Regions from separate parts of the Mesorhizobium sp. B2-8-5 genome, predicted to be linked through region 1. Evidence: predicted binding sites of a transcription regulator. Region 1 holds the regulator's gene; each other region holds the start of a gene.
What was found. The regulator PhoB, encoded in region 1, activates phosphate uptake and scavenging genes when phosphate is short. The targets are predictions, from matches to a motif close to TGTCATNNANCTGTCAT.
Positions count from the first base shown of each region.

Region 2: a site for PhoB is predicted at 2,739-2,755, ahead of FJ430_RS15915 (esterase-like activity of phytase family protein). Genes of this name have one in related genera too.
Region 3: a site for PhoB is predicted at 3,376-3,392, ahead of FJ430_RS03890 (PhoX family protein). Genes of this name have one in related genera too.
Region 4: a site for PhoB is predicted at 2,276-2,292, ahead of FJ430_RS05710 (alkaline phosphatase D family protein). Genes of this name have one in related genera too.

Region 1 is NZ_CP083951.1:1,464,415-1,469,727, forward strand. Features, by position in the region: gene pstC (phosphate ABC transporter permease subunit PstC) at 1-427, shown strand, start outside; gene pstA (phosphate ABC transporter permease PstA) at 431-1,282, shown strand; gene pstB (phosphate ABC transporter ATP-binding protein PstB) at 1,279-2,082, shown strand; gene phoU (phosphate signaling complex protein PhoU) at 2,103-2,810, shown strand; gene phoB (phosphate regulon transcriptional regulator PhoB) at 2,827-3,516, shown strand; gene FJ430_RS07140 (ROK family protein) at 3,839-5,080, opposite strand.
Region 2 is NZ_CP083951.1:3,292,865-3,298,177, forward strand. Features, by position in the region: gene FJ430_RS15910 (MATE family efflux transporter) at 1-1,054, opposite strand, end outside; gene FJ430_RS15915 (esterase-like activity of phytase family protein) at 1,157-2,638, opposite strand; gene FJ430_RS15920 (LacI family DNA-binding transcriptional regulator) at 2,798-3,823, opposite strand; gene FJ430_RS15925 (Gfo/Idh/MocA family protein) at 4,022-5,053, shown strand; gene FJ430_RS15930 (sugar phosphate isomerase/epimerase family protein) at 5,050-5,313, shown strand, end outside.
Region 3 is NZ_CP083951.1:825,361-830,673, reverse strand. Features, by position in the region: gene FJ430_RS03915 (SMP-30/gluconolactonase/LRE family protein) at 1-599, shown strand, start outside; gene FJ430_RS03910 (DMT family transporter) at 772-1,698, shown strand; gene FJ430_RS03905 (helix-turn-helix domain-containing protein) at 1,769-2,038, opposite strand; gene FJ430_RS03900 (phosphatase PAP2 family protein) at 2,129-2,830, opposite strand; gene FJ430_RS03895 (hypothetical protein) at 2,849-3,187, opposite strand; gene FJ430_RS03890 (PhoX family protein) at 3,455-5,313, shown strand, end outside.
Region 4 is NZ_CP083951.1:1,177,100-1,182,412, reverse strand. Features, by position in the region: gene typA (translational GTPase TypA) at 1-9, opposite strand, end outside; gene FJ430_RS05715 (hypothetical protein) at 205-492, shown strand; gene FJ430_RS05710 (alkaline phosphatase D family protein) at 630-2,204, opposite strand; gene FJ430_RS05705 (MFS transporter) at 2,484-3,767, opposite strand; gene FJ430_RS05700 (TetR/AcrR family transcriptional regulator) at 3,846-4,454, shown strand; gene FJ430_RS05695 (hypothetical protein) at 4,499-5,089, shown strand; gene FJ430_RS05690 (TetR/AcrR family transcriptional regulator) at 5,106-5,313, opposite strand, start outside.

The DNA.
Region 1 (5,313 bases):
CCTTGCCATCATGGTGCTGCCCTTCATCACCTCGATCACCAAGGACGTGTTCGACACGGTGCCGGCGGTGCTGAAGGAATCGGCATACGGCATCGGCTGCACGACCTGGGAAGTGACCCGGCGCGTGACCATCCCCTATACCCGCGTCGGCATCATGGGCGGCGTCATGCTCGGCCTCGGCCGCGCGCTCGGCGAGACGATGGCGGTTACCTTCGTCATCGGCAACGCGCACCGCATCAGCGCCTCGCTGTTTGCGCCGGGCACGACGATCTCGGCGACCATCGCCAACGAATTCACCGAAGCCGACGGCAATCTCTATACATCCTCGCTTGTATCGCTCGGCCTGATCCTGTTCATCATCACCTTCATCATCCTCGCGCTTGCACGCTACATGCTGTTGCGCATCGATAGCCGCACGGGGGCCTGACCGATGTCGACTGCCGCATCGCTTCACCAAAGCCGCAAACGCAAGAATGCCGTGATGATGGCGCTGTGCGTCGTCGCGGCCGGCATCGGCCTCGCCTGGCTGGCGCTGATCCTCGGCGCCTTGCTCTACAAGGGGCTCTCCGGGGTGAATCTGGCGGTGTTCACTGAAATGACGCCGCCGCCCGGCGACGCCGGCGGCCTGCTCAACGCCATCTACGGCAGCATCGTCATGACGATCATCGGCATCGTCGTCGGCACGCCGATCGGCGTGCTGGCCGGCACCTACATGGCCGAATATGGCCGCTTCTCGAAGCTCACGACGGTGGTGCGCTTCATCAACGACATCCTGTTGTCGGCGCCATCGATCATCATCGGCCTGTTCGTCTATGAGCTGATGGTGCGGCCGATGGGGCACTTCTCGGCGATTGCCGGCGCCGTCGCGCTGTCGATCCTGGTGATCCCCGTCGTGGTGCGCACCACCGAGGACATGCTGAACCTTGTGCCCAACGCGCTACGCGAAGCAGGCGCCGCCATCGGCGCGCCGCGCTGGGTGGTGATCCGCTCCGTCGCCTACCGCGCGGCAATGTCGGGCATCGTCACCGGCATATTGCTGGCGATCGCCCGCATCTCCGGCGAGACGGCGCCGCTTCTCTTCACCGCGCTCAACAACCAGTTCTGGTCGAGCAATCTCAATGCGCCGATGGCCAGCCTGCCGGTGACCATCTTCCAGTTCGCTCTCAGCCCTTACGAGGAATGGCAGCAACTGGCCTGGACGGGCGCACTCATAATCACCCTGACGGTTCTCGGGCTGAGCATCATCGCCCGCAGCCTAACCGGACGCAGAGAGGACAGATGAAACCGATGTTGTCCACCGACCTGAACGCAGCCGACACGACCGTCGAGAAGGCCAAGATCGAGGTCAAGAACCTCAATTTCTACTATGGCCAGTCGAAGGCGCTGAAGGACATCAACCTGTCCCTGCCCGAGCGCAGCGTCACAGCCTTCATCGGCCCGTCGGGCTGCGGGAAGTCGACGCTGCTGCGCGTGCTCAACCGCATCTACGAGCTCTATCCGAAGCAGAGCGCCGAGGGCCAGGTGCTGCTCGACGGCAAGAACATCCTCGACCGCTCGCAGGACCTCAACCTGCTGCGCACCAAGATCGGCATGGTGTTCCAGAAGCCGACGCCGTTCCCGATGTCGATCTACGAGAACATCGCCTTCGGCGTCAGGCTCTATGAGAAGATCAGCAAGGCCGAGATGGATAGCCGCGTCGAGCAGGCGCTGAAGCGCGCCGCGCTGTGGACCGAGGTCAAGGACAAGCTCAACGCCAGCGGCCTCAGCCTCTCGGGCGGCCAGCAGCAGCGCCTGTGCATCGCCCGCACCGTGGCGGTGAAGCCCGAGGTCATCCTGCTCGACGAGCCGGCCTCGGCGCTCGATCCGCTGTCGACGGCAAAGATCGAGGAACTGATCGACGAATTGCAGGCCGACTACACGATCGTCATCGTCACCCACAACATGCAGCAGGCGGCGCGCGTGTCGCGGCAGACGGCGTTCATGTATCTGGGCGAGCTGGTGGAGTTCGACCGGACCGAGAAGATCTTCACCTCGCCCCGCGAGAAGCGCACGCAGGACTACATTACCGGCCGCTTCGGCTGAGTTCATACGAGGACATCATCATGGCCGAACATACCGTCGCCTCCTTCGACGAGGATCTGAGGCAGATCAGCCGGCTCATCAACGACATGGGCGATCTCGCCAGCTCCATGGTCGGCGGTGCGACCAGGGCGCTGCTCGAGACCGACAATGCGCTGGCGCAGCGCGTCGTCTCCGACGACGCCATCATGGACGCTCGTCAGCGCGAGCTCGACGACCGCGCCATCACGCTGATCGCCAAGCGGCAGCCGATGGCGGACGACCTGCGCAACGTGGTCGGCTCGATCCGCATGGCGGGCGACCTCGAACGCATCGGCGATCTCGCCAAGAACATCGCCAAGCGTGTCGGCTCGGTCGGCGTCAGCGCCGCGCCGCGCGACCTCACGCATTCGATCGATTCGATGGCGCAGCTGGTGCTGATCCAGGTCCAGGCCGTGATCCAGGAATATATGGTGGGCGATGCCACGGCGCTGGCCAAGCTTCGCAACGACGACGAGCGCATCGACGTCAAATACACGTCCGTCTTCCGCGAGCTGTTGACCTACATGATGGAAGACCCGCGCAACATCACCGCTTGCACGCATCTTCTGTTCTGCGCCAAGAACCTCGAGCGCATCGGCGACCATGTGACCAACATCGCCGAGAACGCCTATTATGTGCTGACCGGCACGCAATTGCCCGCCAATCGTCCGAAGCAGGACGAGACCGCAATGTCGGCGCCGGCGGCCTGACGAAAAGGTTACCCCGATGATCGCGCCACGCATCATGGTGGTGGAGGACGAGGAGCCGCTGGGGGTGCTGCTCCGCTACAATCTCGAATCCGAGGGTTACCAGGTCGAAGTGGTGACCCGCGGCGACGAGGCCGAAATCCGCCTTCAGGAAAACGTTCCCGACCTGCTCGTGCTCGACTGGATGGTGCCGGCGGTTTCCGGTATCGAGCTCTGCCGGCGTCTCAGGATGCGGCCCGAGACCGAGCGGCTGCCGATCATCATGCTGACGGCGCGCGGCGAGGAAAGCGACCGCGTGCGCGGCCTCTCGACCGGCGCCGACGACTATCTGGTCAAGCCGTTCTCGACGCCGGAGTTCATGGCGCGCGTCAAGGCGCTGCTGCGCCGCGCCAAGCCGGAGGTGCTGTCCAGCGTGCTCAAGGTCGGCGACATCGTGCTCGACCGCGAATCGCACCGGGTCTACCGCAAGAAGAGCGAGATCCGGCTCGGGCCGACCGAGTTCCGCCTGCTCGAATTCATGATGCGCCATCCCGGCCGCGTGTTCTCGCGAAGCCAGTTGCTCGACAATGTCTGGGGCGAGACGATCTATATCGACGAGCGCACCGTGGACGTCCATGTCGGGCGCCTGCGCAAGGCGGTCAACAACGGCCGCATGCCGGACGTCATCCGCACCATCCGCGGGGCGGGGTACGCGATCAGGGAGGATTAGGTCCCGAGGGCGGAAGTTCCGACGGGATCGGCACTTCCAACATTTACGCTGGTGGGTAGTCGAGACGCTTGCGCTTCGTCATCCACGGGCGGAGCAAGGAGCGAAGCGACGCGCGCAGACCCGAGGATCCATTCCGTGACTTCCACGCGCCGCTATGGCGCAGAACTCTGCACCACTGCACCCTACGATCGAGGTAACGGCATGGATTCCAGGGTCTGCGCGCGTCGCTTCGCTCCTTGCTCCGCCCTGGAATGACGAAGTCGCGGTGGCTTCGGCCAATCTCCAACGTTGGTGCGATTCGCGGCTTCAGCGCCACGTTCGCTCAGGCCACGTTCTTCCCGGCCCCCGCTCTGGCCTGCACCCCCGGCGCGAAAATCTCCTGATCGACGAAGGTCAGCGCGCGCATGGCGCAGCCTTCGCGGATAAGCGGCAGTTCGTTCGGCTCGGTGTCGAAGGAGATCGATTCCGAGTGCTGGCCGCCGGCGGTCTGGGCGATCGCCTCTCGCAGCGCCGGCTCGATCAGGTCGAAGGCGGCCGCGCTTACGCCGACCATGGCGACAGGCGCCGGGTCGATAAGGGCGAACAGGCTGCCGAGGCCGAAACCGAGTGCTTCGCCGGCCCGGCGATAAGCCTCCCGCTCGGGTCCGTCCTCCTGCCGGGCTTTCGCGGCCAGCGCGCGCATATCGGCGTCACCGACGTCGGTCGGCGTGGCATCCTCGCTTATTCCCATGGCGCTGCGCCAGATCGCGTAATTGCCGGCATAGGCCTCGACGCAGCCGCGGCGGCCGCAGCGGCAACGCGCGCCGCCCGGACGATGGATCATATGGCCGAACTCGCCGCCGGAGGAATGTGTGCCGCTGAACAGCGCGCCCTTCAGCACCAGGCCCATGCCGATACCGTGCGAGAGCAGGATGGCGATGAAGTCGTCGCGATAGCGCTCGGGATCGCGCCATTGCAGCGCCACCGCCATCATGTTGCAGTCGTTCTCCATGGTGGCGGGAATACCGAATTCCCGTTCGAGGAGGTCGGCGAAAGGGATGTCGGTCAGCGGCGTGATCGGCGACCACAGCATGGCGCGTGAATGGGAATCGGTGATGCCCTGAATGCCCATGGCGATGCGGGCGACGCTGCCCACGTCGAGGTCGGGATCCCGCAACCGGCGCCGGACGATCGCCATGCATTCGCCGATCAGCTCGTCGCGGGGCATGACGAGCGTGTCGAGGCGCTGCTGCTCCTCGGCAACCACCTGGCCGGCATAATCGATCACGGCGACTGACAGGAAGTTCAGCGACAGCACCACGGTCAGCACCGCGGCGGCTTCGGGGTTCAGCGCCAGACCGATCTGCGGCCGGCCGCGTTTCAACGCCGTCGGCTCGCTGGCCTTGCTTTCGGTGAGAATGCCTTCCTGGATCAGATCGGCGGAGATCGCCGAAATGGTCGAGTGGCTGAGCCCGGTGGTGGCGGCAATCTCCGTGCGCGAGGGCTGGCCGGCGCGGCGCACGGCCGAAATCACCATGGCGCGGTTGCGCCGGCGCAAATCGTCGTGACGGATTCCGACCGACATCGTCTCGCACGTCCTCCCAGTCATCGCGGCCTTGTGATGATGATGCCATGGCCTGTCGGTGACATGCTAGGGATAGTGGCAGAAGCCGCAGCCTGTGTCATTATTTATTGCGGATGTCGAAAAAAATGCCCTGACCCATCAAAACCCATCAGAATCGCAGTTGACAGCGTCGTTTTGCTGGATCACTATTTTTTTGAGGCTCGAAAAAAAGCCTCTATGCCGGCCTTCGGGCC
Region 2 (5,313 bases), 1.8 Mb from region 1:
GGTCGAAGACGAAAAGCAGCGCCACCAGCGCGCCGGTCAGCACCAGGTTGAAGCCGACGCCGGACGCCGCGACCTTGCCGATGCGGTCCCAGCGCCCGGCGCCGACATTCTGCGCCGCCATCGAGGAGACGGCGGCGCCGATCGCCAGAGCCGGCATCTGGATATAGGTCCAGAGTTGGGCTGCGATGCCGTAGGCGGCAGCGACCTGCGAGCCGTAGGAATTGACGATGCCCATCACGGTCAATGCCGCGGCCGAGATGACGATCATCTGCAGGCCCATCGGGATACCCTTGAAGACGACGATGCGCAGCAGGGCCGGGTCGGGCCTGAGCAAGGCGAGATCGGCGCCCGCCAGCCGCAGCGGGTGTTTGCGGGCATAGAGCACGATCAGGATGGCGATCACGCTGACCGTCTGGCCTATGAGCGTCGAAGTCGCCGAGCCGGCGATGCCGAGCTCGGGGAAGGGGCCGATGCCGCGGATCAGCAGGGGATTGAGCACGACGTCGAGAACGACCGCCAGCGCCATGAAGACAAACGGCGTGCGCGAATCGCCGGCTCCGCGTAGCACGGTCATGACGAAGGACAGAAGGTTCATCATCGGCACAGCGACAAAGATGATGCGCAGATAGGCGCGCGCCAGCGGCAAGGCATCCGCCGGCGTGCCGAGCCCGGTGAGGATGGCGTCGACCCAGACCCAGCCGCAGACCGCGAACACAACGGAAACCAGGAAGAAGAAGGTGGCGCTGGTGCCGACGATGCGCTTGGCTTCCGGCAGATCGCGGGCGCCGACGGACTGCGCGACCAGAATGGTCGCCGCCATGCCGATACCGAACACCGTGCCAAGGATCAGGAACAGCACCAGATTGGCGTTGGAGGTCGCCGTCAGCGCCGCCTCGCCGAGGAAGCGCCCCACCCAGACGGCATTGATCGAGCCGTTCAGCGACTGCAGCACGTTGGAGCCCAGCACCGGCAGGGCGAACAGAAGCAGCGTGCGCGGAATGGGGCCGCTGGTCAGGTCGCCGGTCCGCCGGCGGGTGGGCTTCTTGTCATCCATGGCAGCACCGAAAATGAATCAGGCCCGCGATGGTATCGCAGGCCTGATGGTCGTGCATCCTTTTCAGGATCAGCGGGATGACGGGCATTCGCCCGTCGCCGGTTACTGGCCGGCGACAGTGTTCCCAGACAGGCCGGGGATTGTCACCTGATAGACGAGGAAGGTGGTGTCGACATCGGCGCCATCCTCGGCCTTGTACGAAGCGCCGACCTGGAAGCCGTCCTGAGTGAGGAAGTCGTTGTCGTTGGCGACGAACAGGAAATAGTCGTCGGGCAGCTTCGGATCGAGCACGGAGACCAGCGACATCGCCTCCCACTTCTCCGAAAGGTTGTCCTTGTCGTTCGGAGCGCCATTGTGCAGGCCGAAGCGGCCGAGCTCGCCCTTGTCGTTGATGTCGATGAAGGAGGTGAGCTTGGCCGGCGTCACCGACGGGTCGAGCACGCCCTTAGGGGCGACCGGCTTGTCGGCCGCGTCGAACGGACCGTTGGCGATATCGGTGGCGGCGGAAAGGTCGACGATCTCGATCTTGCGATAGAGCGACTCGTCGCCCTTGAGACCCTGGCCGTTACCTGAGTCGCGCGCCAGCATCAGGAAGCTCTTGTCGGAGAGCGCGACGATCTCGCTCTGCGCGGCCACCTTGGTCTTGCCTTTGGCATCCTTGAACACCGGCAGCGGCACGACATATTCGTGCGCCAGCTTGAGGTGGGCGAGGTCGGAAACATCATAGACCAGCGCGCGGGTGTTCTGGCGGGTCGAGCCGGAATCGCCGCCGTCCTGGCGGGCCGCCGACTGCAGCACGGCGATCAGAAACTTGCCGTCGGGCGTCATCGACATGCCTTCGAGGCCCTGGTTGTTCTGGCGGCCGGTCTCGGGATCCTTCGGATCGGGCTCGGCGGCGCCCGGGCCGGGATTGTCGGAAGCGAAGTTCGGCTTGCCGTGGCGCATCGGCACAAGGGCCGCGGGCGGTTGCGTCGCCGACATCAGGTGGCCGTCGGCCGAAAAACGGTAGATGTTGGGGCCATATTCGTCGGAGATGAACATGGTGCCGTCCGGCAGCCGTGCGATCGCTTCGTTATCCAACGCCAGCTTGCCGTTGTCGGCCTGCGGCAGGATCGGCATGTCGCCAGCGGCTTCGCGCACGCCGTTCAACGGATCGAGGCCGGTGGCGTCGGCGCCCTTGTCGTCGGTCAACAGCATCGTGTCGGCGAGCGTCGCTTTCACGCCAGACTGTTCCTGTCCGGCGGCGGGCGCCGCGCCGGCGGCGGTCGGGGCCAACTCGATCGAAATGGTGTTGAGGCGCGGGCGATAATCGGTGGTGCCGACGACATTGTAGCCGCGGTCCGGCAGCAGCCACAGCGAGCCCTTGTAGCCGGCGCCGTCACGCACCCAGGACTTGGTGTCGATCGCCATGCCGGAGCCCGAACCGAAGGTCTCGCCGAACTTGTCCTTCTGGCTGGCCGGGATGCGGCCGATGCCGACCAGCCCCTTGTTGACATAGGCGACGCCATCGGCGAGCGCCGGGGTGAGGGCGGTGAACAGGGCAAGCGCCGCGCCGAGCGCGACGGTTCGGTTAAGGTGTTTCATCGATATCCCCTTCTTGACGAGCAGAGCGGCCAGTGGCTCAAAAAGGCGCGGCATCGACGATGCGGCCAGCCCTAGCCGTCGAGCGGTCTAGGACGTGAACGTGATGGTTGCGTGACAGGCGGAGGTTCTTTCCTTCTCCCCCTGGGAAACCGCTTCCGCTCAATCGCTCTCCCGAACGACCAGCTCCAGCGGCCAAACCTCGCGGATGATGCGTGTGCCTTCGGGGCCGGCGAAGGCGGGAAGCGAGGCGAGCAGCATCTCGGCCAGCCTCCGGCCCATCGGCTCCAGCGATGGACGGAAGGCTGTCAGGGTCGGCGAGAAATAGCGGCAGAGCGGCGTGTCGACGATGACGGTCACGGCGATGTCGTGGCCCGGCCGGATGCCCATCTCGGCCAGTGCCTTGCAGCCGCCGAGCGCCATGGCGTCGTTGTTGAAGATGATTGCCGTCGGTCGGTCCTTGGAGAGCATGACGCGCGGCGTCACTTGGTAGCCGCCGGCCTCGTTGATGAAGCCGTCGGCGATCAGGCCGGGATCGACCTCGATGCCGTGCCGCTTCAGCGCCTTGCGATAGCCGTCGAGGAAGAGATATCCGAAATTGAGGTTGAGCGCCGGGCGGATGGCGGCGATGCGACGATGGCCGCGCGCGACCAGCCGGTCGACCGCGTCGCTGCCCGCCTTCTCGAAATCGAGATCGAGCGAAGGGTAGGACTTGCCGCCCGAGCGGCTGCGGCCGAGCGTTGCGAAGGGAAAGCCTCGCTCGGTCAGATAGTCGATGCGTTCGTCCTCGCGCCGGGTCCAGGCCAGCACCACCGCGTCGGCGCGGCGGGTCTCGACGACGCGGCGCAGGCGCTCCTGCTGGTAGTCACCAGGCGCGCCCATCACCACGATCAGGTCGAGCCCGCTTTCGGCCAGCCGCGCCTGCAGGCCGGTCAGGAACGGGATGAAGAACGGCTCGCCATATTGCTGGTCACCGGGATGCGGCTGCAGCATGAAGGCGACGGAATGGGTGGCGCCTTGCCGCAAGCTGCGGCCGGACTGGTTGGGCGCGTAGTTCAGCAGCTTGGCGGCTTCCAGCACGCGCCGGCGGGTGTCGGCATTGACGTCGGCGCGGCCGTTCAGCGCCCGCGACACGGTGCCGATCGAAATGTTCAGGTGACGCGCAAGGTCGTGGATGCTGGACGCCAAGGACGGTTCTCCCCCTGCCTTGGCTAGCACCGGCTGCCGCTCAGGCCAAGGCTTCGGGGCAATTTTCGACAAGCAGCCGATTGACATTCTACGCCATCGGGTGTGTTCTCGTAAACGTTTACGGAAAAACGTTTACGGTTGATGCCGCGGATGCCGTGACACTCGGCCTGGAGGGGCCGAGCCGAGGAGGAGTGCTGGATGATGAAGGTCGTCCTGGTCGGGTGCGGAGCCATGAGCAAGCACTGGCTCGATGCCGCAAGGCGGATCGACGGGCTCGCCATTGCCGGCCTTGTCGATCTCGATGCCGAACGGGCGCAAGCGAGGGCGCGCGAATACGGGCTGTCCAATGCAGTGGTCAGCACAAGCCTCGACGCCGTTCTCGATGAGACCAAGCCCGACGCCGTATTCGATGTCGTGGTCCCGGCTGCCCGCCGCGAAGTCGCGCTTTCGGCCTTCGCCCATCATTGCCATTTGCTCACCGAAAAGCCGCTGGCCGACAGCCCGGACAATGCGCGCGCCATCATCAAGGCAGCGCGCAAGGCCAGGCGCGTCCATGCCGTCGTCCAGAACCGCCGCTATGTCGCCAATGTCAGGCGCATCCGCCGCTTTCTCGATTCAGGCGCCATCGGCGCGGCGACCAGCATCCATGCCGACTTCTTCGTCGCGCCGCATTTCGGCGGCTTTCGCGAGGAGATGCGCCACGTGCTGCTGCTCGACATGGCGATCCACACCTTCGACGCCGCGCGCTACATGGTCGCCGGCGAACCGGCCAGCGTCTACTGCCAGGAATGGGAGCCGGCCAATTCCTGGTACCGGCAGGGCTCATCGGCGAGCGCCGTCTTCGATCTCGGCGGCGGCAAGGTGTTCACCTATGCCGGCTCGTGGTGCGCGGACGGCTTCCGCACCAGCTGGGAAGGCAGCTGGCGCATCGTCGCCGAGCGCGGCAGCGTGCTGTGGGATGGCCATGACGGGCTCAAGGCGGAGGTGGTTGCGTCCGGCCGCGATGGTATCATCGACAAGACCCAGCCGATCGAAGTACCGCCGCTCGATCCGACCGACCGCGTCGACGGCCATCTCGGCATCATCAAGGATTTCATGCACGCGATCGAGACCGGCGCCGAGCCGGAGACGCGCGGCGCCGACAACATCAAAAGCCTGGCCATGGTCTTCGGCGCGATCGAGAGCGCGGAGAGCGGGCGGCGCGTGGCAATCGTCAAGGAAGCACAATGATGGCAAATCCGCTTCTCGACATCAGGATCGGCACCATGGTGCGGGCCAATCTCGACGACCCGGGCGCCTATGTCAGGCAGATCCTGCCGCTCGGCTTCGAGAGCATCCAGCCTTTCTTCTGGCAGACGCTGGGCGGCAAGGACCTGAAGCGCCTGGCGGGCGAAATCCGCGAGGCGATCGGCGATGCCGATGTGACCGTGTCCTCGATCGGGGTGTTCGGCAACCCGCTGGAAGGCGGCGAGGTCGATCGCGGCGTGCTC
Region 3 (5,313 bases), 640 kb from region 1:
GCATGGCGATCGCCAGCGGCAGGCTCTACGCCGCCGACATCACCAAGGTGCGCGTCGTCGACCTCGCCAGCGGCAAACTGGTCGAAACCATCGATGTACCGGGCGCCGTGTTTCTCAACGACATGACGCAGGACAGCGCCGGCAAGGTCTATGTCAGCGACATGCTGGCCGACACGATCTACCGCATCGACGGCGACAGGCCGGAATTGTTCGTCAAGGACGCGCTGCTCGCCTCGCCCAATGGCGTGTTCGCCGATGGCGGCAGGCTGATCGTCGCGTCCTGGGGCAAGGGCATCAACAAGACCGATTTCAGCACGGCCGAGCCGGGTGGCTTGCTGTCGGTCGACCTCGCCACGAAGGAGATCACGCCGCTGCCGGGCGCGCAAAAATTCGCCGACCTCGACGGTGTCATCGCCATGGGCGACACCATCTACGCCACCGCCTACATGACCGGCACGCTTTACAGCTACGAAACAGGCGGCGCGCCGGAAGCGGTGGCGCACTTCAAGCCCGGCAGCGCCGACATCGGCACCGACGGCAAAAAGATCTTCGTGCCGCTGATGGGCGAAGGCGAGGTCGTGGCGCTGTCACTGGATTGAGCACGTCGCGGCGGAGAAGCATTGCAACGCCGGCGGGACAGCGTTTCGCATCTCGGCACTGCAGCGGCGAGGCGAGTTTTTCGCCTCGCCGATCGGGATTGGACCGTCATATCGACGGCGCTGCCATCTGGTTTGGCCGCTTGCTCCGTACTATCCGGCTCCCATCCGTCACATGAGCGAAGCCGTGAAGACATCCAGCCTGACCGGCGCCGTTTCGCCGATGATCCCCGTGCTCATATGCGCGCTGGCGATCTTCCTGCTCTCCGGCATGGATGCGGCAATGAAGTCCCTGGCCCTCGCGGTCGGCGTCTATAACACGCTGCTGTGGCGCAGCCTGGTTGCCACGTTGGTCGCGGGCGCCGCCTGGTCGGCGGGGTCGCGCTCGAAGCCGAGCCTTCCGGTGCTGGGCCTGCATGCCCTGCGCGCCGCGATTGTCGGCATCGTCCTGGTCTTGTTCTTCTGGGGTCTGGCGAGGCTGCCGCTCGCCGAGGCGATCGGGCTCAGCTTCGTCGCGCCGCTGTTTGCGCTTTTGCTTGCGGCATTGTTGCTGGGCGAACGCATAAGGCGGCAGGCAATCTGGGCATCGCTGGCCGGCATGGCGGGCGTCGCGATCATGCTGGCCGGCAAATTCGGGGCGGCGAGCCATTCGCAAGATGCCCTGCTTGGCACGGCCGCGGTGCTCGCATCGACGGTGTTCTACGCCTACAATCTGATCCTCTCGAGGCAACAGGCGCTGCTGGCCAGGCCGGTCGAGATCATGCTGTTCCAGAACCTCTTCGTCGCGATCATCCTCGGTCTCGCGGCACCCTGGCTCGCGGTTGCGCTGCCGAGCGATCTCTGGCTTCCCTTGGGCGCGGTGGCGCTGCTGTCGCTCGCCGGGCAATTTTTGATGAGCTGGTCCTACGCCCGTGCCGAGGCGCAATATCTGATTCCGACCGAATACTCGGCCTTCATCTGGGCGATCGCGCTTGGCTGGTTCTTTTTCGGCGAGACGGTGGCCTGGACCACGCTGACGGGGGCATGCCTCATCGTCGCCGGCTGCCTGATCGCCGCGCGCGCCAATCCGAAGCTTGCCGAGCCGATCGAAGCGGCGATGTGAGAGAGCGCGGCATCGGTCGGTAAATCCGGCCGCAACGGCGCCGATTCTTTCGCACCGCCGCGGTGGCGGCTCAGCCCTGCGGGTTCTGCGCCGCGGTAGTCTTGAGGCGCACGCCCCTGCCGCCGCGCTCGCTGGCCTGGTTCTCGCCGATCAGCTCCACGCCGACCTCGTCGAGCGCCTGGATGACCTTCATCAGCGTGTCGACCACGCCCCGGACCACGCCGTCGCTTGCTTCCATGCGCTGGATCGTCGGCAGCGAGACGCCGGCGCGCTCGGCGAGCGTCTTCTGGTCGATGCCGGTCAACGCCCGCGCGGCGCGCATCTGTGCGGCAGTGATCATCGGCCTGAACCCGTCTTTTGAAGCTGCAGGAGATGTATATTGCAGATATTACAATGTCTCAAGCATCATTTTATATGCCTCAGCCATCGATCAGTCGCTGTCGGCCACTACTTTGCGTCGCTGCAGCAGGCGCGCCGCAAGCCAGCACAGCATGGCCCATGCGAAGCCCGCGCACCAGCCGGCAAGCACGTCGGACGGCCAGTGCACGCCAAGATAGACGCGACTGGCGCCGATCAGCACCGTGGTGAGCACGGCAAGGCCGAGCACGAAGACTTTCGTCCTGCGATCCGGCAGGAAGCGGGCCGCCAGCGAGCCGAGGGTCAGATAGGTCACCGCCGACAGCATCGCGTGACCGCTGGGAAACGAGAGCGAAGTCTCGGTGACGAGATGCGAGACGAGATCGGGGCGCGGCCGGTCGACCTCGAATTTGAGCAGGCTGGAAAGCACTTGCCCGCCCGCCACGGCCGCGAACATGAACAGAGCGGTCAGGGGTCTGCGGAGCAAGAGCAGATAGACGATCGTCGCCGTCGTGATCAGCGCCAGCACGGCGGTGCTGCCCAGCGCGGTGACGTCGCGCACCGCGCCTTCGAGCCAGGGTGGACCGATCGGACTGTCCGGCTGCCCTGCATGGCGGAAGGCAAGCAGGATTTCCGTATCGAAGGCATGTGGCGTGGTGGCGCGCGCCACCTCGATGAGCTCCACCAGGCCCCATAGACCGCCGGCGATCGCCAGCCCGGCCAGCAGCACCGGGAATTCCAACTTGTTGAGCAGCGCGTCGGCGGTCGATTTCATTCGGGCCCTTGGGTCCAGCTACAGCCGTTGCATATAGGGCCCGAGCGTGATCAGCGCGACGGCGGCGATCGCCAGCACCATGCCGGTCGCCTGCAAGGCGTTTAGCCGTTCGCCGAAGAAGGCGAGCGCCACGGCATTGACCGAGACGAGCTGGATGACCGCCGACAGGCTGAACGACACCGACATGCCGAACTCGCGCACCAGCCGCAGCATGATCAGATTGCCGGCCGTGTAGAGCGCCAGGGTCAAAAGAAGCTTGGCCAGGCTCGGCGCCATCCCCCAATGCTTGGCCGCCATCGCCGCCAGCAGGAACATCACCGTCGAAATGCCGAGCTGCGCCAGTCCCCAGAAACTCACCTTGTCGTCCCCTTCTTGAAGCGCCGTCGCCACGCCGGCCGCAGCCTTTGTTTCCGAAGCGGGCGAAACCGTCAAGCTGCGTGGTGGAGGATAGGGCGAAGGCCGCGGCAAGCCCTTTCTCCCCGTATAGTGTAGAAAGGGAATCGACATCGACGACTTCGCCAATCACGGAGGGTATGTCGAAGGCATGTCACGAAAATGTGATCGGCGCGCTTTAGGGGTCGAAAGGTCAAAATCCCAGCCACCTCAAGAAGCCAGAGGAATCCCATGACCGTGACCCCTGAGACCCGCTTCCGCACCAGTCAGCTCGAAGAAAATGACGGCCCGCCCGTCAATCCGACCGACAACCGCACCATGGGCGAGATCGTCGCCGCGCGTTTCTCGCGCCGCGGCTTTCTCATGGGCTCGCTGGCCGTCTCGGCCATTGCCGCCACCGTCAGCCCGCTGGCGCTGATCGCCGCCGACGAGGCGCGCGCCGCCGAGGCTTCGGCTTTCAAGTTCGACGAGCTAGAGGCCGGCATCGACGACAAGCACCATGTCGCGCCGGGCTATGACGCCGACGTGCTGTTGCGCTGGGGCGATCCGTTGTTCGCCGACTCGCCCGCGTTCGATCCGGCAAAACAGTCGGCCGAAGCCCAGGCCAGGCAGTTCGGCTACAACAACGACTATGTCGGCTATATCCCGATCGACGGCTCCGCCGAGCACGGCTTGCTGGTCGTCAATCACGAATACACCAACCCGCATCTGATGTTCCCCGGCATCGTCTCGATCGTCGAGAAGGACGGCAAGAAGGCCGCCGAGGTGGCGCCGCTTTCGAAGGAGCAGGTCGATGTCGAGATGGCCGCGCATGGCGGCACGATCGTCGAGATCCGCAAGCAGGGCGGCAAGTGGCAGGTCGTGCGCGACGGCAAGCTCAACCGCCGCATCACCTCCAACACCGAGATGGCGCTGTCCGGCCCGGTCGCCGGCCATGATCGCGTCAAGACCAATGCCGATCCGTCCGGCGCCAAGGTCATCGGCACCGTCAACAACTGCGCCGGCGGCGTCACGCCCTGGGGCACCTATGTGATGGCCGAGGAGAACATCCACGGCTATTTCTCGGGCGAATTGCCGGAGAGCCACAGGGAAGCCGCCAATTACAAGCGCCTCGGCATCCCCGAAGGCGCCTATGAGTGGGGCGCGCATTATGATCGCTTCAACCTTGCCAAGGAGCCGAATGAGCCCAATCGCTTCGGCTGGATCGTCGAGGTCGATGTCAACGATCCGGCTTCGGTGCCGAGGAAGCGCACCGCCATGGGCCGTTTCAAGCATGAGGGCGCCGAATCGATCGTCGCCAGGGATGGCCGCGTCGTCTTCTATCTCGGCGACGACGAACGCTTCGACTACGTCTACAAATTCGTCACCGCCGGCAAGTTCAATCCCGATGACCGCGCGGCCAACATGAACCTGCTCGACGACGGCACGCTGCATGTGGCGAAGTTCGCCGAGGACGGCTCGGTCGAATGGATGCCGATCGTGTTCGGGCAGGGCCCGCTGACTGCCGAGAACGGTTTTGCGTCCCAGGCCGACGTGCTCATCGAGACGCGGCGCGCCGCCGACCTGCTCGGCGCCACCAAGATGGACCGGCCGGAGGACATCCAGCCGAATGCCGGCAACGGCAAGGTCTATGTCATGCTGACCAACAACACCAAGCGCAAGGCCGAGCAAGTCGACGCCGCCAATCCGCGCGCCGGCAACGCCTTCGGCCACATCATCGAGATCGTCGAGGACGGCGGCGACTTCGCCGCCACCAAGGGCAAATGGGAAGTGCTGCTGAAATGCGGCGATCCGTCGGTGGCTGATGTCGGCGCCACCTTCTCCACCGCGACCACCGCCCATGGCTGGTTCGGCATGCCGGACAATTGCGCCGTCGATTCGGCCGGGCGCCTGTGGGTCGCCACCGACGGCCAGGGCCCGAAGGCCACTGGCCGCACCGACGGCCTGTGGGCGGTCGACACCGAAGGCCCGGCGCGCGCGACTTCAAAACTGTTCTTCCGCGTGCCGATCGGCGCCGAAATGTGCGGCCCGCTCTTCGCGCCGGACGACCAGACGGCTTTCGTCGCCGTCCAGCATCCGGGCGACGGCGG
Region 4 (5,313 bases), 290 kb from region 1:
GAGGTTCATTTTTCTGGTCTCGGGAACGTTGCAGGCAGCAGGCCCAAAAGCGCCGCCTTTTTCGGTTGCGCGGCTCATACAAGGTTTTTCGCAATTGCGAAAGGGGAGGCACGACCCCAAATGGATGGTCACTGATTCTTAAACGTCTTGGTGTGAAATGATTCTGTTAACCAAGGCGGAACCTTTGAGGGGCCGGACAGTTCGATGTTCATGACCGATCATATGCCCAGATTGCGTCCGGTTTTTGTGTGGGCGGCGCTTGGCGTGCTTGTAGCGGCAGGCGCCGCGCAGTCGGCGGCCGCGCTGCGGGAAGCCGACCCGATCGCACCGCCCGACGCCAGGACAGTACAGCAGATGTTCGCCGACGCCCCCGACGGCGTCGACCCGATCGTCACCGGCCCGGTCAGCGCCGCCTTCAAGCAGCGCCAGAAGGATGCCAACTGCGACACCGCGGTCTGGCCGAACGTTCCGCGGGCTTGCTATCCCGACTGACGCTCTTCATTGCATTTTGGAATTGGTTCTGGACCGCCGCAGCGCTTTGACGCCACGGCAGGATCTTTGACGCTGCTGCTCGCCTAGGGTGTGTTGAGATTCAGGTCAGGCCGGCATCACCTGAATATCAACGCAGCCTAAGCCGACCGCACCGGATCGAGCGTCACCTTGTAAAGCTCGTTGTCGTCGCGATCCATCAGCCGCACGGTGAGCTGTTCGGTCGCGCCCGAAATATCGACCAGGCCGAAGAACTGCAGCCCGGCCGACGGCGGCAGATTCTGGCCCTGTTCGGCGGTCGGCGCCTTGATGAATTTCAACTCCGGCCCGAAGGTCATGTCGAGGTCGTTGGGGCCGAAGGTGCCGGCATGGATCGGGCCGGAGACGAATTCCCAGAACGGATTGAAATCCTGGAACTGCGCCTTGTCGGGGTTGTAGTAATGCGCCGCGGTGTAATGCACGTCCGCGGTCAGCCACACCGTGTTGGTGATGCCGGCATTCTTGATGAAGCGCAGCACGTCGGCGAATTCGAGCTCGCGGCCCTTCGGCGCGCCATTGTCGTTATTGCTGACGGCCTCGAAACCGACCTTCTTGGCCGCGTCGTCCCAGACGACGAGGCTGAGCGGCATGTCGGCGGCGATGACCTTCCAAGTCGCCTTGGAGTTGGCCAGCTCGCGCTTCAGCCACTTGGACTGCTCCTCGCCGATCATGCGCGACTTCGGCGTCAGCGTTTCTTCCATGTCGGGGCCGTTCGGGCCGCGATAGGAGCGCATGTCGAGGAAGAACACGTCAAGCAGCGGCCCATGCGAGATCTTGCGGTAGACGCGGCCTGGCTCCGACGGCTCGTAGCGGATGGTGGTCATCTCGTGGAAGGCACGCGCCGCTCTGGCCGCCAGCACATGGATCGACTTTTCGTGATAGCGGTCGTCGGCCGTCAGGTCCTTCGAATCCGACCAGTTGTTGAGCACCTCGTGGTCGTCCCACTGGTAGAAGGTCGGACAGATGGCCGACAGGCCAAGCACATGCTTGTCCATCATGTTGTATTTCCACTGGTCGCGGTACTCGTCCAGCGTCTCGGCGACCTTGCGCTTGCCGTCGAGCATGACGACGTTCTTCCACTTGCCGCCGCCGGGCAGGTCGACCTCGTCCTTCAAGGCGCCGTCGGCATAGATCGTATCGCCGGAATGCAGGAAGAAGTCCGGCGTGTGCTTGGCGATGGTCGAATAGGTCTTCATGCCGGTCTCGTCGATGCCCCAGCCCTGGCCGGCCGTATCGCCCGACCAGGCGAAGCGCACATCACGCTTCGAAGACGGCGCGGTGCGGAAGCGGCCGACGATCGGCTCGGAGACAGCGTTGATATCGGAGAGATCGGCGGCCACCATGCGGTAGAAGATATCCTGGTCCGAGGCGAGGTCGGTGAGCAGCCGCTTCACCGTGTAGTCGCTGGCCGGCGAGGTGTCGAGCGGCGCGAGCCGGGTCGCATTGGCGAAGCTTTCGGTCGTCGACACCTCATACATGACGCGCGCCGGACGGTCGGTGCGGGTCCACACCATGCCGGAGGTGGCGTCGACGTCACCGGACTGGACGCCATGCGTGAAGGCCGGGCGCTGGCTGGCGCGGGAATAATATGGCAGCGCGAGACCGGAGGCGCCGACAAGGCCGAAGGCGCTGGCCGAGGTGACGAAAGCGCGGCGGGTCAACGAAAGCTTGTTCATGGCTGTCTCCGGATGGCGTTGAACGGGACCGCCAAGCTCTCGCCTCAATGTTTCAGGCGCATTTCGGAACCATGAAGTTTTGATAACAGTTCATCTTTCCCCGTCTCCCTTTGTGGAGAACGGGAAACCTGCGCCGGGAGCCGTGTCGATATTCGGGTCAGGACGAGCCGAAAACGGCGGTCTCCGAGAACCGGAGCGGAGCGTACTCAAAGTGCGTGAGCACCGGAAGCGTAGGAGACTGCTGTTTGCAGGCCGGCCTCACCCGAATATCGACATGCCTCAAGCCGCCTGCGCCTCCGGCTCGAAAGCCGGCCTGTCGGTGTTGATCAGCAACGAGATGCAGGCCGCCGCGATCCCGGTCATCCCGGCAATCAGGAACGCCAGCTCGTAATTGCCCTGCAGCTCGCGCATCGTGCCGCCGAAGGCGGCGGCCGCCGCGGCGCCCACCTGGTGGCCGGCGACGATCCAGCCGAACACGATCGGTCCGCTGCGATCGCCGAACGCCTCGTTGGCAAGCCTCAGCGTCGGCGGCACGGTGGCGATCCAGTCGAGCCCGTAGAGCACGGCGAAGATGACCAGGCTGGTCGCCGAGAAGCCTGAATAAGGCAGGTAGATCAGCGACAGGCCGCGCACCGCGTAATAGACGCCGAGGAGCTTGCGCGGATCGAAGCGGTCGGTGAGCCAGCCGGACAGCGTGGTGCCGATCAGGTCGAAAATGCCCATCATCGACAGCAGTCCGGCAGCCTGCACCTCGCCGATGCCCATATCGCCGCAGAAGGCGATGAGATGCGTGCCGACGAGGCCGTTGGTGGTGAAGCCGCAAACGAAGAAGGTGGCGAACAGATACCAGAACACCCGCGTGCCGGCAGCCCGGCGCAGCGTGTTCAGCGTATGCGCAAGGAAATTGCCCTGCGATGCGGGCGACACCGGCGGCACGTCGTCGGCATCGGCGCCGTAGCGCACCTGGCCGATCGAGGCGGGGCGCTCGGGCACCAGCAGCAGGACGAACGGGATCAGGGCCGCCGTCGCGATCGCCACGGCGATCGCCACCGGCTTCCAGCCGCCGCTCTGCGCCAGCGAGGCGATCACCGGAAGGAAGATAAGCATGCCGGTAGCGCTGGAGGCCGACATCAGCCCCATCATCAGGCCGCGATTGGTCTTGAACCAGCGGTTGACGATGGTGGCGCCCAGCACGCTCGCCACCGCGCCCGAACCGATGCCGGAAAACACGCCCCAGGTGAGGAAAAGATGCCAGGGCTCAGTCATCAACAGGCTGAGCGCGGTCGATCCGGACATCACCACTAGCGCGCCGAGCAGCGTGCGGCGCAGCCCAATGCGCTCCATCAGCGCCGCGGCGAACGGCCCGGTCAGGCCGTAGAGCAGGATGCCGACGCTGGCGGCCCAGGAGGTCACGTCACGGCGCCAGCCGAAGCTTTCTTCCAGCGGCACCATCATCACCGAGGGCGCGGAGCGAAGCCCGGCCGCGATCAAAAGGCAGAAGAAGATGACGGCAACGACGACGAATGCGTAGCGCTGGCCAAACGGGCGGGACTGGGCTATCATGTTACTGACCGGTACGTTGCAATGGGATGAAGCCATACATACGTACCGGTCAGTAACATTGTCAAGCGAGTTGTTTGCATGCCATCGGACAATAAAATTGAAGGGTCGTTGAGCGATGCCCCTGCTCCCAGGGCGGCGGACAAGATCCTGGACGTTGCGCGCGACCTGTTTTATCGCGAGGGCATCCGGGCGATCGGCGTCGACGAGATCGTCAAGCGCGCCGGCGTCACCAAGCCGAGCCTCTACCGCAGCTTCCCGTCCAAGGACGAGCTTGCCGCCTCCTATCTGCGCAAATACGACCTGGAATTCTGGGAGCGCTTCGACGAGGCCGTCGACGCGCATCCAGGCAATCCGCGCGCGCAGATCATCGCTTTCCTGACCCGGGTCGGCAAACGCACGCAAAAGCCGGATTATCGCGGCTGCGGCATGACCAACGCGGCGGTCGAATATCCGGAACATGGCCATCCTGCGCGTGTCGTCAGCGAGAACAACAAGCAGGAGTTGCGCCGGCGCCTGCGCGCCATGGCGGCCGCGATGGGCGCGCCCGATTCCGATACGCTGGGCGACGGCCTGCTGCTCCTCATCGAGGGCGCCTATATCAGCGGCCAGCTGTTTGGCCTGGGCGGACCGGCGGCCGCCGTCGCCCGCAACGCCGACCTCCTGATCGAAGCCAGCTTGAAGAAATAGCAATTGAAGCTACGCTTTCGGCAACTCGAACGGAGTTGTCAGCCATGCGTGCTCTTCTCATCCCGCTTGCCCTCGCCGGTTTCTGCCAAACGGCCCAGGTCGGCGAGATCTCCAGCGCCTACACCGATCTCGACTGGAAGAAGGACTGCGTGACCTATGCCCAGGCCGCGGAAGGCGACGGCGACTGGGCGAGCCTGGTCTGCTCGGGCTATCGCGGCTACCCGGTGCTGGTCGGCTACGACGACGCGCGAGAGTCTCTCTATTACGGCTTTCCATCCGACGACATGACCGCGGTCTGGGAGAGCTTCACCGCCTTCAACGGCTCGGGCCCGAAGGTCGAGTGGCGCATCGAAACCAATGGCGATGTCGCCATTCCCTTCGCCGCCATCCACCGCCGCTCGATCAGCGACCCGCAGGACGAGAAGAAATCGACCGATGTGCTGGTCGTCGCCAAGGTGGCGCAACCGGAAGAGCATCAGGGCTGCACCGTCGGCCTGGTTCTAGCCACCGGCAACCCGCAGGCCAACGACCAGGCGCGCAAGCTCGCCGACGACAAGGCGAAGACCTTCGCCTGCCGCAAGGACAAGCGCGAAGTGATCGGCGACGTGCCCGCGTTCGGCCGGGTGGACAACTAACCGCGACCGGGCTTGGTCAGCCTTCCCCGGCCTCCAGATGCCGGCTCAGCATCAGCCGCAATTCCTCCAGCACGCCGTCGCGCAGCCGCTTCTCGCCGATCAGCGTCAGCGGAATGCGCATCAGCTGCGGCACGATCACCGCCAGCCTTTCGGCCTGTCCTGTCGGCAGCGGCGGATCGGCCGCGGCGAACAGCGTCGCGATCTGGCTGCGACGGTGCCCTCGC